One region of the Streptomyces sp. NPDC001219 genome, then DNA from elsewhere that is predicted to be linked to it. Evidence: riboswitches for the same ligand, from Rfam matches in the RefSeq annotation. Region 1 holds a riboswitch; each other region holds the start of a gene.

Region 1 (5,449 bases):
GGTGCCGTAGCGGGGGTGCACGGCCGCCAGCTTCCGGGGGAAGAACCCGGTCTCGGCGAGGTTGGTGACCATGTAAGCGGCCGAGGCGACATTGGCGATGTTGGACCCGGCCGGCGAGATGAAGGCGCCGAACTGGAGCATGGTGACCACCCAGTGCAGCATCAGCAGCCCCGCCAGGTCGGCGAACGGAGAGTTGAGGTTCACGCCCTGCCAGCCGCCGGACCGCTCCAGCAGCTCCGGCGGCACCGAGCCGAGGTACGCGGCCTGCAGCGCCAGGTAGATCACCAGGCCCAGCGCGAGCGCGCCGACCAGGGCGAGCGGGATGGCCCGGCCCGGGTTCTTGGCGGCCCCGCCGAGGTTGACCACGGCCTGGAAGCCGTTGAAGGCGAAGACCACACCGCAGGTGGTGACGGCGGTGAGCACGGCCGGCCAGCCGTACGGGGCGAAGCCGCCGTGCGCGGTGAAGTTCGAGGTGTGGAAGCCGGACCCGATCAGGGCGACCACCGCCAGCACCGGGATGGCGAACTTGACCAGGGTGAGCACCGTGTTGGCGCGGGCCAGCAGCTGCACCGACCAGAAGCAGGTCAGCCAGAGCGCGAGGGTCAGGACCAGCGCCATCGCCGTGCCGGACAGGGTCAGCTGATGGGTGGCCGGATCGACCAGGCCCTGCGCCCAGTCGAAGCTCCAGGACGTCATGTACTGGGTGGCGGCGATCGACTCGATCGGGATCAGCGAGGCGGTCGCGATCCACACCGCCCAGCCGGTGAGGAAGCCGAGGACCGGGCCGTGCGAGAGGTGCCCGTAGCGGGCCATCCCGCCGGGGATCGGGTAGGCCGAGCCGACCTCCGCATACGACATCGCGATCATGCCGATGAAGATCACGCCGATCACCCAGGCGACCAGTGCGGCGGGGCCCGCCACCTGGGCGGCGGAGCCGGCTCCGAAGAGCCATCCGGAGCCGAAGATCGAGCCTATGCCGATCATGATCAGGGCGAAGAGGCTGAGCCCCTTGCGCCCGCCGGCGCTCATGTCCATGGAAAGTGTCGTCCGTCCTGCTGGTGCCGCATGCCCCCTCGCTGCCGAAGGGCCGTTGACGTATGCCGCCGACACCTTATTTCGGCCAAATGACAGGAATGGCACCGCGCTGTCGGCCCCCCGGCGCGCACCGGCCCCCGCACACCGTGAGCCCGGGGCCAACAGCCCCGGGCTCACGGCCCGTTCACGCCCGGACCGCCGTCAGCCGGCGGTCCGGGAGATCACCGCATGAGACGCGTCACAGCGCCGGGTAGAGCGGGAACTTCTCCGCGAGCGCGGTGACCCGGGCCTTGAGGGCCTCGGTGTCGTGGCCCGGCTTGAGGGTCTCGGCGATGATGTCGGCGACCTCGCGGAAGTCCTCGGCCTGGAAGCCGCGGGTGGCCAGGGCCGGGGTGCCGATCCGCAGGCCGGAGGTGACCATCGGCGGGCGGGGGTCGTTCGGGATCGCGTTGCGGTTGACGGTGATGCCGACCTCGTGGAGACGGTCCTCGGCCTGCTGGCCGTCCAGCTCGGAGTCGCGCAGGTCGACCAGGACGAGGTGGACGTCGGTGCCGCCGGACAGCACCGAGACGCCGTACTCCTTGACGTCGTCCTGGACGAGACGCTCGGCCAGGATGCGGGCGCCGTCCAGGGTGCGCTGCTGGCGCTCCTTGAAGTCCTCGGACGCGGCGACCTTGAAGGAGACGGCCTTGGCGGCGATGACGTGCTCCAGCGGGCCGCCCTGCTGACCGGGGAAGACCGCTGAGTTGATCTTCTTGGCCAGCTCCTGGGTGGACAGGATCACACCGCCGCGGGGACCGCCGAGGGTCTTGTGGGTGGTGGTGGTGACCACGTGGGCGTGCGGCACGGGGGAGGGGTGCAGACCCGCCGCGACCAGGCCGGCGAAGTGCGCCATGTCGACCATGAGGTAGGCGCCCACCTCGTCGGCGATCCGGCGGAACGCGGCGAAGTCGAGCTGGCGCGGGTAGGCGGACCAGCCGGCCACGATCAGCTTGGGGCGGTGCTCCTTGGCGAGGCGCTCGACCTCCTCCATGTCGACCAGGTTCGACTTCTCGTCGACGTGGTAGGGCACCACGTTGTAGAGCTTGCCGGAGAAGTTGATCTTCATGCCGTGGGTGAGGTGGCCGCCGTGGGCGAGGTTGAGGCCCAGGATGGTGTCGCCCGGCTTGATGAGGGCGAACATGGCGGCGGCGTTGGCCTGCGCACCGGAGTGCGGCTGCACGTTGGCGGCCTCGGCGCCGAAGAGCGCCTTGATGCGGTCGATGGCGATCTGCTCGACCACGTCGACGTGCTCACAGCCGCCGTAGTAGCGGCGGCCGGGGTAGCCCTCGGCGTACTTGTTGGTGAGGACGGAGCCCTGGGCCTCCATGACGGCGACGGGGGCGAAGTTCTCCGACGCGATCATCTCGAGGGTGGACTGCTGGCGGTGGAGCTCGGCGTCGACGGCGGCGGCGACGTCGGGGTCGAGCTCATGGAGGGAGCTGTTCAGAAGCGACATGAGATCTTCCTGGGGAGTCAGGCGGTGCGCGGGGCCCCCGGACGGGGTCCGGGGGGCTTCCACACGGGCGGTGGCGGGTCGGAGGTCCCCCGTCCGGGCGGCGCCGGGAGCGGGGGCGAGCCGGGGCTCAGCTCTGGATGAAGGCGGCGTACTCGTCGGCCGAGAGCAGGTCGCCCGGCTCGCCGCTGATCTTCACCTTGAACAGCCAACCGCCCTCGAACGGGGCGGAGTTCACCAGTGAGGGGTCGGTGACGACGTCCTCGTTGATCTCGGTGATCTCACCGTCGACGGGCGAGTAGAGGTCGCTGACCGACTTGGTCGACTCCAGCTCGCCGCAGGTCTCGCCCGCCGCGACCGTGGAACCGACCTCAGGGAGCTGGACGAACACGACGTCGCCGAGCGCGTTGGCCGCGTGCTCGGTGATGCCGACCGTCGAGGCGCCGTCCTCGGCGCCCGACAGCCACTCGTGCTCCTTGCTGTAGCGCAGCTGCTGGGGGTTGCTCATGGCTCGATTCTCCTGTACGCGAGGGTGTGATCGTGAAGGGGGGCACTCCCCCAGCCACCGCTGGGGGTACCCCCACCCGGACCGGGTCCGGGGGAGTCCCGGGGGTGGCGGGACGCGGGGGGCGCGCCGCCGCCGGTGGCCGCTACTTCTGCCGCTTGTAGAACGGCAGAGCGGTGACCTCGTACGGCTCATGGCTTCCACGGATGTCCACACAGACACCCTCGGTGCCCGGCGTGGCGTACGCCGCGTCGACATAGGCGATGGCGACGGGCTTGCCGAGCGTGGGGGAGGGGGCCCCGGAGGTGACCTCGCCGATGACCGTGCCGTCGGCCGTGACGACCGGGTATCCGGCGCGCGGCACCCGGCGGCCCTGGGCGATCAGGCCGACCAGCTTGCGCGGCGGCCGGGTCTCGGCGCGTTCGGCGGCCGTGGCCAGTGCCGCGCGGCCCACGAAGTCTCCGCCGTTGGAGGTCTTCTCGAACTTCACGACCCGGCCCAGGCCCGCGTCGAACGGCGTGGTCGCGGTGGTCAGCTCGTGCCCGTACAGCGGCATGCCCGCCTCCAGGCGCAGGGTGTCCCGGCAGGACAGCCCGCAGGGCACCAGCCCGGTGTCCTTGCCCGCCGCGGTCAGCGCCTCCCAGAGGGCGACCGCGTCGGCCGGCCGGACGAACAGCTCGAAGCCGTCCTCACCGGTGTAGCCGGTACGGGCGATCAGGGCCTGCACCCCGGCGACCGTGCCGGGCAGCCCCGCGTAGTACTTCAGCCCGTCCAGATCGGCGTCCGTGAGCTGCTTGAGGATGCCGGGGGACTCCGGGCCCTGCACCGCGAGCAGCGCGTAGGCGTCCCGGTCGTCGCGGATCGCGGCGTCGAAGCCGCCCGCCCGCGCGGTCAGCGCGTCCAGCACCACCTGGGCGTTGGAGGCGTTGGCGACGACCATGTACTCCTGGTCGGCGAGGCGGTAGACGATCAGGTCGTCGAGGATGCCGCCGGCCTCCTCGCAGATCATGGTGTAGCGGGCGCGGCCCGTCTTGACGCCGCCGATGTTGCCGACCAGCGCGTAGTCGAGGAGGTCGGCGGCCTGCGGGCCGGTGACGGTGATCTCGCCCATGTGGGAGAGGTCGAAGAGGCCGGCGCGGGTGCGGACGGCGACATGTTCGTCGCGCTCGCTGCTGTAGCGCAGCGGCATGTCCCAGCCGGCGAAGTCGGTCATGGTCGCGCCGAGCGCGCGATGGGTGGCGTCCAGCGCGGTGCGACGGGGGGCATCAGTCATGGTTCTGGGCTCCCAGGCAGGGGTGACAAGACGTTCTCCCCATCTGTCATCGGAACCTGAGAGGTTCACCGGGATACCGCGAACGGACCCGGTTTGCACCTTGGGTGGAGCCGGCCCACGGGCTGCGGCTCGCTTTTCAGATCTGCCTCGCCCGCGCGGTATAGGGGCCTGAGAGATTCAAGGGAGGACTTGCTCCTTCGGCGCCCCGCCATCACGGCCGGGGACTCTCCCGCGCAGGTTACAAGCGGCCGGTATGCAGTTGGCGGTGCACGGGTGAGCTGTGATGTGCACGTGGCGGCCACATCATTACACGGGAACGCCGGATAAAGGAGCCCCAGCCGCCGTACCGTCCACGACATGGGCGGATCGCACAATCACCTTGATGGGCATTACCTTTTCTTGACACTCTGCGGGTAGGGGACGGAACCAAACCGGACCAGAACGGGCGGGGAGGGCGATCACGGTGCACAGTGAAGCGGCATTCGGGGCGACTTCAGGGGTCGTGCCCCCGGGCGCCGCGCCGGCGGCGCCGTCCGCCGCCAGGACCCGGACCGGCCGTGCGCCGCGGTCCGTCCTCCGGCCGGGGCGCGGCGCCGCGGTCGTGGACCTGCGGGGCGAGGCGCGGGCCCCGGGCGCCGCCGAGCTGCGGTTCCCGGCCGGCGACCTGGTGGTGGTCTCCGGGCTGCCGGGCAGCGGCAAGAGCACCTTCATGCACCGCGTCGTACCGCCCCTGGACGGGCGCGGCGCCGAGGTGTACCGCATCGACTCACAGGACGTCCGCGAGCGCTGGGAGCGCGGCAGGCTGCGCCGGCTGCCGTACGGCCTCTACCGCCCGCTGGTGCGGGCCGCCCACTATCTGACCCTGCGCCGCGCACTGCGCTCCGGTCACAGCGTGGTGGTGCACGACTGCGGAACTCTGGCGTGGGTGCGCCGCTGGATCGCGCGCGCGGCGCTGCGCGGCGGCCGCGGTGCGCATCTGGTGCTGCTCGACGTGGCACCCGAGGTGGCGCTCTCCGGCCAGGAGTCACGGGGACGCGGGGTGTCCGGGTACGCCTTCGCACGCCACCGCGGGGCGGTGGGCCGACTGGTCGGCGCCGCCGAGTCGGCCCGGCTGCCGGAGGGCTTCCGCTCGGCCGTCCTC
Region 2 (5,449 bases), on a different contig from region 1:
CGGCCGGGCGTTCCGGGCGGACGGTGGTCATCAAGGTGCGCAACTACGACTTTTCGACGCTGACCCGTTCCGAGACGCTCCGCGGACCCACCGACGATCCGGCGGTGATACGGGAGGCCGCTGTGCGCCTGCTGGAGACGGTGGACACCACCGGCGGGGTGCGGCTGCTGGGCGTGGGGGTCAGCGGGCTGGCGGACTTCACACAGGAGGACCTGTTCGCCCAGGTGGCGACGGAGCGGGAGGCGGCGGAGTCGGCCGCGGCGGCCGCTGCCGCGGCGGCGGAGCAGGCCGCCGGGGGCGCGGAGCGGCGGGAGGCCGAGGAGGAGCCGCCGCGGCGCTGGCATCCGGGGCTGGACGTGGTGCACGAGGAGTACGGCGCCGGCTGGGTGCAGGGGAGCGGGGTGGGGAGGGTGACCGTCCGCTTCGAAACGCCATGGTCCGCACCGGGGAGGGTGCGGACCTTCGCTGTCGAGGACCCGGCGCTGCGGCCGGGGGAGCCCCTGCCGCTGGTGGGCGGGGCGCCGGCGGATGGTCAGTCGTCCGAGCCGGCGATCTTGCCGAAGTTGGTGTCGCCGGAGCCCGGCACCGGATCAGAGGTCGGGGAAGAAATATCCAGGCGATAGTGGTGATAGAGCTGAAGTTCCTGCTCAGGGGAGAGGTGACGGCCCACGCCGAAGTCCGGGGCGTCCTTGATCAGTTTGCGGTCGTAAGGAATGTGCAGTCCCTCATCGACCATTTTGCTGGGCTCCAGGGGGACGAACGCATCCCGGCTGAAGAGTCCGGTGCGTACGGCCGCCCACTCCGGTTCCCCCGTCGCATCGTCGAGGTAGACCTCGTCGATGGTCCCTATTTTCGCGCCGTTACGGTCGAATGCTTTGCGGCCGATCAGGCTTCGGGGATCGATATCGGTTTGCACGGCCCCTCCAATTGGTCGCAACTGCCCTGTGACAACTACCAAACGGCACATTTCATGCCCCGGCCACTCGAAGGAGCCTTCGAGAGCCACGCTGGTAGGCTGGCGATTGGCCGCAGACCCCGTGCGGGAGAGTCCTTGTCGTTCGCGACCAGGGCGCCGAAGGAGCAACTCCTCCCCGGAATCTCTCAGGCACCCGTACCGCATGGACGAGGTCACTCTGGAAAGCAGGGCGGGCCACGGACGGCACAGCGCCGAGACCCCCCTCACCGACGGTGAAAGCCGGGCCGCTCCTGGGCGGGCCGGTGAAGCTCTCAGGTTAGATGACAGAGGGGGAGGCCGTCCGGGCACCCGCGCCGTGGTGCCCCTCGTAGGTCGCACCGACCAGGAGGCCCCCGCAGATGACCACCAATCGCATCTCCTTGACCGAGCTGGAAAGCGGCACCCCCTTCGAGCGCCGGCACATCGGTCCCGACCAGGCGGCGCAGGCGAAGATGCTCGCGCACATCGGCTTCGGGTCGCTGGACGAGCTCACCGCCACCGCCGTGCCCGATGTGATCAAGAGCGCCGAGGCGCTCGGCCTGCCGCAGGCCCGTACCGAGGCCGAGGTGCTCAAGGAGCTCCAGGGCCTGGCGGACCGCAACCAGGTCCTCGCTTCCATGATCGGTCTCGGCTACTACGGCACGTTCACCCCGCCGGTGATCCTGCGCAACGTCATGGAGAACCCGGCCTGGTACACGGCGTACACGCCCTACCAGCCGGAGATCTCGCAGGGCCGCCTGGAGGCGCTGCTGAACTTCCAGACCATGGTCGCCGACCTGACCGGACTGCCCACCTCCGGCTCCTCGCTGCTGGACGAGGGCACCGCCGCCGCTGAGGCGATGGCGCTCTCCCGCCGTGTCGGCAAGGTCAAGCAGGGTGTCTTCCTGGTCGACGCCGACTGTCTGCCGCAGACCGTCGCCGTGATCGAGACCCGTGCGGAGCCCACCGGCGTCGAGGTCGTGGTCGCGGACCTGTCCGACGGCATTCCGGCCGAGATCGCCGAGCGCGGTGTGTTCGGTGTGCTGCTCCAGTACCCGGGCGCCTCCGGTGCGGTGCGTGACCCCCGCGCCCTCATCGAGCAGGCCCACGAGCTGGGCGCGATCGTCACCGTCGCCGCCGACCTGCTCGCCCTGACGCTGCTCACCTCGCCCGGTGAGCTGGGCGCGGACATCGCCGTCGGCACCACCCAGCGCTTCGGTGTCCCGATGGGCTTCGGTGGACCGCACGCCGGCTTCATGGCTGTCCGTGACCAGTTCGCCCGCAGCCTCCCCGGCCGTCTCGTGGGCGTCTCCGTCGACGCCGACGGCAACAAGGCCTACCGGCTGGCGCTGCAGACCCGTGAGCAGCACATCCGCCGGGAGAAGGCCACCAGCAACATCTGCACCGCGCAGGTGCTGCTCGCCGTCATGGCCGGCATGTACGCGGTCTACCACGGGCCCGAGGGCCTGCGGACCATCGCCCGGCGCACCCACCGCTACGCCGCGGTCCTCGCCGAGGGCCTGCGGGCCGGCGGGGTGGAGATCGTGCACGACGCGTACTTCGACACCCTGACCGCGCGGGTGCCCGGTCGGGCCGCCGACGTCGTCGCCGCCGCCCGCGAGGCCGGGGTCAACCTCCGGCAGGTCGACGCGGACCTGGTGGGCATCGCCTGTGACGAGACCACCGGGCGGGCGCAGCTGGCCGGCGTCTGGAGTGCCTTCGGGGTGCAGGGCGACGTCGAGCAGCTGGACGCCGCCGCGGCCGAGGCGCTGCCGCAGGGGCTGCTGCGCCACGACGACTACCTCGCGCACCCGGTCTTCCACGAGCACCGCTCCGAGACGGCGATGCTGCGCTACCTGCGCACCCTCGCCGACAAGGACTACGCGCTGGACCGCGGCATGATCCCGCTCGGCTCCTGCACGATGAAGCTGAACGCCACCACCGAGATGGAGCCGGTCACCTGGCCCGCGTTCGGCCAGCTGCACCCGTTCGCGCCGGCCGGCCAGGCCGAGGGCTACCTCACGCTGATCCAGGAGCTGGAGGAGCGGCTGGCCACGGTCACCGGCTACGACAAGGTCTCCATCCAGCCGAACGCCGGGTCGCAGGGCGAGCTGGCCGGTCTGCTGGCCGTCCGCGCCTACCACCGCGCCAATGGCGACGAGCAGCGCACGGTCTGCCTGATCCCGTCGTCGGCGCACGGCACCAACGCCGCCAGCGCAGTGATGGCCGGGATGAAGGTCGTCGTCGTCAAGACCGGTGAGGACGGCGAGGTCGACACCGACGACCTGCACGCCAAGATCGAGAAGCACCGTGACGAGCTCGCGGTCCTGATGGTGACCTACCCCTCCACCCACGGGGTGTTCGAGGAGCACATCACCCAGATCTGCGCGGCGGTGCACGAGGCCGGCGGCCAGGTCTACGTCGACGGCGCCAACCTCAACGCGCTGGTCGGGCTCGCCGAGCCCGGCAAGTTCGGCGGCGACGTCTCGCATCTGAACCTGCACAAGACCTTCTGCATCCCGCACGGCGGCGGTGGCCCCGGTGTCGGCCCGGTCGGCGTCCGCGCCCACCTGGCGCCGTACCTGCCCAACCACCCGCTGCAGCCGGGCGCTGGCCCCGAGACCGGCGTCGGGCCGATCTCCGCCGCTCCCTGGGGCTCGGCCGGCATCCTGCCGATCTCCTGGGCGTACGTCCGCCTTATGGGCGGTGAGGGCCTCAAGCGCGCCACCCAGGTCGCGGTCCTCAGCGCGAACTACATCGCCAAGCGCCTGGAGCCGCACTACCCGGTGCTCTACACCGGCCCCGGCGGTCTGGTGGCGCACGAGTGCATCATCGACGTCCGGCCGCTGACCAAGGCGACCGGTGTGAGCATCGACGATGTGGCCAAGCGGCTGATCGACTACGGCTTCCACGCGCCGACGATGTCGTTCCCGGTGGCCGGCACCCTGATGATCGAGCCGACCGAGAGCGAGGACCTCGCGGAGCTGGACCGGTTCTGCGACGCGATGATCGCCATCCGTGCGGAGATCGAGAAGGTCGGCTCGGGGGAGTGGGACAAGGACGACAACCCGCTGCGCAACGCCCCGCACACCGCGGGCGCGCTCGGTGGCGACTGGACGCACCCGTACACCCGCGAGGAGGCCGTCTTCCCGGCCGGTGTCTCCGTCGCCGAGAAGTACTGGCCGCCGGTGCGCCGGATCGACGGTGCCTACGGCGACCGTAACCTCGTCTGCTCCTGCCCGCCGCTGGACGAGTACGACAACTGACCCACGGCAGCAGCAAGGGCCCTCGGCAGATCTGCCGGGGGCCCTGTGGTTCGTGGTGAGCGCGGCGGGTCAGGCGGCGGCGCCGACCCGGGTGCGGTGCGGGGCGATGACCTGCCCGTCCGGGAGCAGCTCACCGGTGTCCTCGAAGAGCAGGACGCCGTTGCAGAGCAGGCTCCAGCCCTGCTCCGGATGGTGCGCCACAAGGTGTGCGGCCTCCCGGTCGGTGGAGTCTGCTGACGGGCATGGCGGTTGGTGCTGGCACATGGGAGTTGTCTTTCGCTGCGGTGAGGTGAACGTCGTCGTGCGGCTCGATGAGGTGTTCATGGCCGCTCCCCCGTTTCTGTCGGTCGGTCCCAGTGTTGCCCCACGGACGCGATTCCGCAGGGATTTCGCAGCAGCGGTACTCACTCGGTAGGGACGCGTCACCCGTGCGGGCGGTTGCTCCCAATTGCACTCGTCCCCAAGAGGGTTGGGCGTGGTATCCGCGGACTAGGCCGCGTGGGTGAGCATGCGTGAGCGCCCCGTGGCCGGACGGGGCCGCGGGGCACGCTCGGGCAGGACGGCGGGCGCCGCAACTCGGGGCGGCACCGCCGGTCAGGCGGGTTCGGCGAGGAGCGGGGCGGGCGCGAGCCGCAGGGTGAGCCGGGGGAGCAGGTCGGCGAGGTGCTGGGGGCGGTGCGCGGCGATACCCGGCGGGGCGGGCGCCAGCGGCACCAGCAGGTCGGCGGGTGCGGGCAGCCCCTCGGCGCCGTCGGAGGCGAGGTCGTGATGCAGCCACAGCGTGAGCATGTACAGCTCGGGGACCGACAGCAGACGCGGCTGGTAGGGCGTGGCGAGTGAGTCGGCCTGGGCCAGTGCCTGCTCGGTCGCGGCGACGTAGGGGCCGCCGCAGAAGCGCCCGAAGGTCCAGCCGTCCGCGGTGAGGACCGTCTCGGCGGCCGCCACGGCACGCTCCCCGCCGCGGATCAGGAAGCTCCATCCGGCCAGCCGGGTGTGCGGGGTGCCGCCGGCCCGGCTGATGTCGTCCCAGACGTGGATGGGCAGCGGGTGGTCGGGGCTGAGCGGGCCCTGATGGGCGCGGAGTGCGGAGACCGGGGCCTCGCGGACCGCGGAGGGCGAGCCGAGAGCGGCGAGAACGCTGCGCAGGGCGGGCGCGGGGGCAGGGGGAAGGTGCAGCGGCATGGTGGGTCGCCTCTCACTTCGGAGACACGGCGGAGCGTGGCTCGGAGACACGGTGGAGCGTGGCGGG
Region 3 (5,449 bases), on a different contig from region 1:
ACGCGAGCCCGCGCAGGTCAGGACGCGAACGCTTCGGGCGGCGGGCAGGAGCAGACCAGGTTGCGGTCGCCGTGCGCCTGGTCGACCCGGCCGACCGGCGGCCAGTACTTGTCGGGCGTGACGCCCGCCGGGAAGGCGGCCCGCTCGCGTGAGTAGGCGCGGGTCCACTCGCCGGCGAGGGCGGCGGCGGTGTGCGGCGCCTGTCGCAGCGGGCTGTCCTCCAGCGACCAGACGCCCTGGTCCACCAGGTCGATCTCGGCGCGGATCGCGATCATCGCCTCGCAGAAACGGTCCAGTTCGGCGAGGCTCTCGCTCTCCGTCGGCTCGACCATCAGAGTGCCGGGGACCGGAAAGCTCATCGTCGGCGCGTGGAAGCCGTGGTCGATGAGGCGCTTGGCGACGTCGTCGACCGTCACCCCCGTGGCGGCGGTGAGGGGGCGGACGTCGAGGATGCACTCGTGCGCGACGAGGCCCGACTCTCCGGCGTACAGGACGGGGAAGTGAGGCGCGAGGCGGCGGGCCACGTAGTTGGCGCTCAGCACGGCCACCCGGGTCGCCTCGGTCAGCCCCTCGGCGCCCATCATCCGGATGTAGGCCCACGGGATCGGCAGGATGCCGGCGCTGCCGAACGGCGCGGCGCTCACCGCCCCGATGCCGTCGCGGCGCCCGGTGTCGGGGTGCAGCGGATGGGTGGGCAGGTACGGCGCGAGATGGGCGGCCACCGCGACCGGGCCGACCCCCGGACCGCCGCCGCCGTGCGGGATGCAGAACGTCTTGTGCAGGTTGAGGTGTGACACATCGCCACCGAACTCGCCGGGCCTGGCGACTCCGAGCAGCGCGTTGAGGTTGGCGCCGTCGACGTAGACCTGTCCGCCGTGCTCGTGCACCAGCTCGCACAGCCGGGTGATGCCCTCCTCGTAGACGCCGTGGGTGGAGGGGTAGGTCACCATGATCGCGGCCAGCTGGTCGGAGTGCTTGGCGCACTTCGCCCGGAGGTCGTCGAGATCGACCGTGCCGTCGGGCCGCGAGGCCACCACGACGACGCGCATCCCGGCCATGGCGGCCGAGGCCGCGTTGGTGCCGTGCGCGCTTGCCGGGATGAGGCACACATCGCGTCCGGCCTGGCCGTTGCTCCGGTGGTAGCGGCGGATCGCCAGCAGGCCGGCGAGTTCGCCCTGCGAGCCCGCGTTCGGCTGGAGGGAGACCTTGGCGTACCCGGTGACCTCCGCCAGCCAGGTCTCCAGCTGCTCGACCAGGGCCAGATACCCGGCAGCGTCCGTGAGGGGCGCGAAGGGGTGCAGGTCGGCGAAGCCGGGCCAGCTGACCGGTTCCATCTCCGTGGTCGCGTTGAGCTTCATCGTGCAGGACCCGAGCGGGATCATCCCGCGGTCCAGCGCGAAGTCACGGTCGGAGAGCCGGCGCAGATAGCGCAGCATCGCGGTCTCCGACCGGTGCTGGTGGAAGACCGGGTGGGTGAGGAAGGGGGAGGTGCGCCGCAGGTCCGGCGGAAGCGCCGCCGAAGTGCCGTCGGCCGGGCCGGCCGGGTCGTCCCCCGCCGCGCCGAAGGCGTCGAGCACGCGACGGACGTGGTCGTGCGAGGTGGCCTCGGAGCAGGAGACGCCGACGTGGTCACCGTCCACCAGCCGCAGCAGCATCCCCTTGTCGTGCGCGGCAGCAACGACCTCCCCGGCCCGGCCGGGGACCCGCACCAGCAGGGTGTCGAAGAACTCGGGGTGCACCACCGTGATCCCGCTGTTCCGCAGCCCCGTGGCGATGCGCGTGGTGTGCCGGTGCGTCCGCCGGGCGATCCCGGTCAGCCCCTCGGGGCCGTGGTAGACGGCGTACATCGAGGCGACCACGGCCAGCAGGACCTGCGCGGTGCAGATGTTGGAGGTCGCCTTGTCGCGCCGGATGTGCTGCTCGCGGGTCTGCAGGGCGAGGCGGTAGGCGGGCCGGCCGGCGTTGTCCACGGACACGCCCACGAGCCGGCCGGGCAGGTGCCGTTCGAGCCCTTCGCGGACCGCGATATAGCCGGCGTGCGGCCCGCCGTAGAACACGGGGACACCGAACCGCTGGGACGACCCCACGACGAGGTCGGCGCCGTACTCCCCCGGTGGCACGAGCAGCGTGAGCGCCAGCAGGTCGGCGGCCACGGTGACCAGCGCCCCGCGCTCGCGCGCCGCCGCGGTCACCTCGCGCAGGTCGCGGACGGCTCCCGAGCAGCCGGGGTAGGACAGCACCACCCCGAAGAAGTCCTCCTGCGGCAGCGGCTCGGCGACGTCGATCTCGACGACCTCGATGCCGACCGCGCAGGCCCGTGTGCGCAGCACGTCGAGGGTCTGCGGCAGGGTGTCGCGGTCGACCAGGACGCGGTGGCGGCTCTTGCCGGCGACACGTCGCATCACCGTGACGGCCTCGGCGACCGCCGTGGCCTCGTCGAGCAGCGACGCGTTGGCGGTCGGCAGTCCGGTGAGGTCGCCGACCATGGTCTGGAAGTTGATCAGTGCCTCGAGCCGGCCCTGGCTGATCTCCGGCTGGTAGGGCGTGTAGGCGGTGTACCACGACGGGTCCTCCAGCACGTTGCGCCGGATCACCGCGGGGGTGGTGGTCGCGTGGTAGCCCAGTCCGTTCATGGGGACGGTCACGGTGTTCCGGCCGGCGAACTCCTGCAGCTCCGCGCGGGCTTCGGCCTCGGTGGCGGCGGCGGGCAGGTTCAGGCCGGAGGTGCTCCGGATGCCGCCGGGGACGGCGGCGTCGATGAGGGCGGCCAGCGTCGGGTAGCCGACTGCGGCCAGCATGGTGGTGCGGTCGGCGTCGTTGACGCCGATGTGGCGGGTGGCGAACTCACCCGGCGCGGAGGACTCGGGGTAGGTCATGGTGGGAGGCTCCCTGTGGGGGCACCGCGGACGCGGCGCCGTGGACGGGTTGCCTCCCCGCTCTGTCATCGGTACCTGAGAGCTTCACCACCGGGTTTGGCGGTTTGCACCGTGGGCGCAGGACATGACGTCCTGACTTTCCAGAGTCGCCTGGCCGAAGCGGTAGTGGGGCCTGAGAGATTCTGGGGAGAGTTGCTCCTTCGGCGCCTCGCCAAGGGTGGGCGAGGGCTCTCCCGCTTCGGTTCGAACAGCGCGATGTGGAGTTGTCGGGCGGCGCGGTGGTGAGGCCGGGAGTCTCCGGGGAGGAGGTGCTCCCCCGGCGCCACGTCGTCACAGGACGTGGGCTCTCCCGCCGCGGAACCGTCAGCGGTACGGATGCTGCCGGATCTTTCCCGAGGCAACGTACGGGCACCGGAACACAGCCGTCAAGAGTCTGCCGACGGACCTGCCGGTAACCTGGCGGCCCCGGAAGCGAGGCCGTGAGCTGCACAAACGCCGTCCCCTACGGGGAAGCGCCGCACTACCCGGGAGTAGCGTCCAGCCTTCGGCCGGTCCCTTGACCGGCCGCTGAGGGGGCCCTAGCCTCACCGCACATCGCCGTTCACCCCGGAGCGGGAGAGCACTGGATCAGCCAGACCCGGTCGCCGAAGGAGCAACACCTCCCCGGAAACTCTCAGGCATCCCTACCGCTCGGGCAGGCAACTCTGGAAAGCAGGCGCCGACGCGCCTCGCCGACGGTGCAAGCCGCGCGCTGAGCGCGGCGAAGCTCTCAGGCTCATGACAGAGGGGGAGGCTCACTCGGCCGCACGGGCCCCTGCCCGTGCTCGACATTCGAGGAGCCCCTGATGGCTCTCCTGCCGCTCGCCCCCGACCGCCACCCGCCCGTCGGCTCGCGGGCCGATGGTCAGGCTTCTGTGCGGGCCCGTTCAGCGTACTGACACCCTTCAGTTCGGCTGCCGCTTCTCCGCGCGCAGCCCCTGCCGCACGCCCCTGGGGCGCGTGGTCATGCTCCGAGAGACCCCCTGTCCCGTGCCCGCACGGGTCTTGAGATCCGCGAGGTTCGCCCATGCCTGAACGCAGTGACACCGGCCTGACCACCACGCCGGCCGGCTCCACACCCCCGCCCGAGGGCGAGCAGCACCTCTCCCGCCAGCTGTCCAACCGGCACATCCAGCTCATCGCGATCGGCGGTGCGATCGGCACCGGCCTGTTCATGGGCTCGGGCAAGACCATCTCGCTGGCCGGACCCTCGGTGATCTTCGTCTACATGATCATCGGCGTGATGCTCTTCTTCGTGATGCGGGCGATGGGCGAGCTGCTGCTGTCCAACCTGCGCTACAAGTCCTTCGCCGACTTCGCGGCCGACCTGCTGGGTCCGTGGGCCGGCTTCTTCACCGGCTGGACGTACTGGTTCTGCTGGATCGTCACCGGCATCGCCGACGTCATCGCCATCTCCGGGTACGTGGCCTACTGGTGGCACGATCTGCCGCTGTGGATACCGGCGCTGGCCGCCGTCGTCCTGCTGATCGCCCTGAACCTGCCCACGGTGAAGGCCTTCGGTGAGACCGAGTTCTGGTTCGCGCTGATCAAGATCGTCGCGATCGTGGCACTGATCGTCGTCGGGCTGGTCATGGTGTTCAGTCACTTCCAGGCGCCCGGTGGGGCGGCGGCGGGCTTCTCCAACCTCTGGAACGACGGAGGGTTCTTCCCCACCGGCCCCATGGGGTTCGTCGCGGGATTCCAGATCGCGACCTTCGCCTTCGTCGGCATCGAACTGGTCGGCACCACGGCGGCCGAGGCGGAGAACCCGGAACGGAACCTGCCCAAGGCGATCAACTCGATCCCGGTGCGCGTGATGCTGTTCTACGTCGTCGCGCTGATCGTGATCATTTCGGTCACGCCCTGGCGCGAGATCAGCGCGGACCGCAGCCCGTTCGTCGTGATGTTCACCCTTGCCGGTCTGGGGATCGCCGCCTCGCTGATCAACTTCGTGGTGCTGACCTCGGCCACCTCGTCGGCGAACTCGGGCATCTACTCCACCTCACGGATGGTGTACGGGCTGGCCCAGGAGGGCGACGCCCCGGGGCGCTTCGGCAGGCTCACCTCCAGGAAGGTACCGGCCAACGCCCTGCTCCTCTCCGGGATCTTCCTGCTCGCCGGTGTGGTCATGGTCGCCATGGACGACTCGATCATCGAGGCCTTCACCCTGGTGACCACCGTGTCCGCCGTGCTGTTCATCTTCGTCTGGTCGATCATCCTGATCAGCTACCTCGTGTACCGCAGGCGCCGTCCGCACCTGCACGAGGCCTCGGCGTTCAAGATGCCCGGTGGCATCGTCATGTGCTACGTCGTGCTCGCGTTCTTCGCGTTCCTCATCTGGGCACTGACCCAGGAGGCCGACACCCTGCGGGCCCTGGTGGTGACCCCGGTGTGGTTCGTCATCCTCGGCATCGCATGGGCCTGTCTCCGCCGCCGCCCGCACCATTCCGCCCGTGCGGCGGCCTTCCGTGCCGAACTCCGCGACGGCGCACGGCAGGACTGACCCGGCCACCGGAGAGCCAGGAGTTCCGGGG

What was found. A riboswitch is a leader RNA that binds a small molecule or an ion and turns the genes downstream of it on or off. The one in region 1 is predicted to bind glycine.
Region 2: it holds a riboswitch for glycine, as region 1 does, so the genes downstream of both, gcvP (aminomethyl-transferring glycine dehydrogenase) here and gcvT (glycine cleavage system aminomethyltransferase GcvT) in region 1, are expected to answer to the same signal.
Region 3: it holds a riboswitch for glycine, as region 1 does, so the genes downstream of both, cycA (D-serine/D-alanine/glycine transporter) here and gcvT (glycine cleavage system aminomethyltransferase GcvT) in region 1, are expected to answer to the same signal.

What each region holds. Positions count from the first base shown of each region.
Region 1 covers NZ_JBSFJF010000023.1:55,251-60,699, forward strand. Annotated here, with positions in the region: gene ACWC9R_RS17435 (APC family permease) at 1-1,035, opposite strand, end outside; gene glyA (serine hydroxymethyltransferase) at 1,274-2,533, opposite strand; gene gcvH (glycine cleavage system protein GcvH) at 2,661-3,038, opposite strand; gene gcvT (glycine cleavage system aminomethyltransferase GcvT) at 3,181-4,308, opposite strand; glycine riboswitch at 4,342-4,454, opposite strand; glycine riboswitch at 4,455-4,550, opposite strand; gene ACWC9R_RS17455 (AAA family ATPase) at 4,772-5,449, shown strand, end outside.
Region 2 covers NZ_JBSFJF010000070.1:9,829-15,277, forward strand. Annotated here, with positions in the region: gene ACWC9R_RS30945 (DNA polymerase IV) at 1-623, shown strand, start outside; gene ACWC9R_RS30950 (PRC-barrel domain-containing protein) at 533-916, opposite strand; glycine riboswitch at 1,031-1,127, shown strand; gene gcvP (aminomethyl-transferring glycine dehydrogenase) at 1,315-4,200, shown strand; gene ACWC9R_RS30960 (DUF5999 family protein) at 4,270-4,464, opposite strand; gene ACWC9R_RS30965 (hypothetical protein) at 4,795-5,382, opposite strand.
Region 3 covers NZ_JBSFJF010000040.1:27,970-33,418, forward strand. Annotated here, with positions in the region: gene gcvP (aminomethyl-transferring glycine dehydrogenase) at 18-2,876, opposite strand; glycine riboswitch at 2,929-3,026, opposite strand; glycine riboswitch at 3,027-3,122, opposite strand; glycine riboswitch at 3,479-3,575, shown strand; glycine riboswitch at 3,576-3,667, shown strand; gene cycA (D-serine/D-alanine/glycine transporter) at 3,943-5,418, shown strand.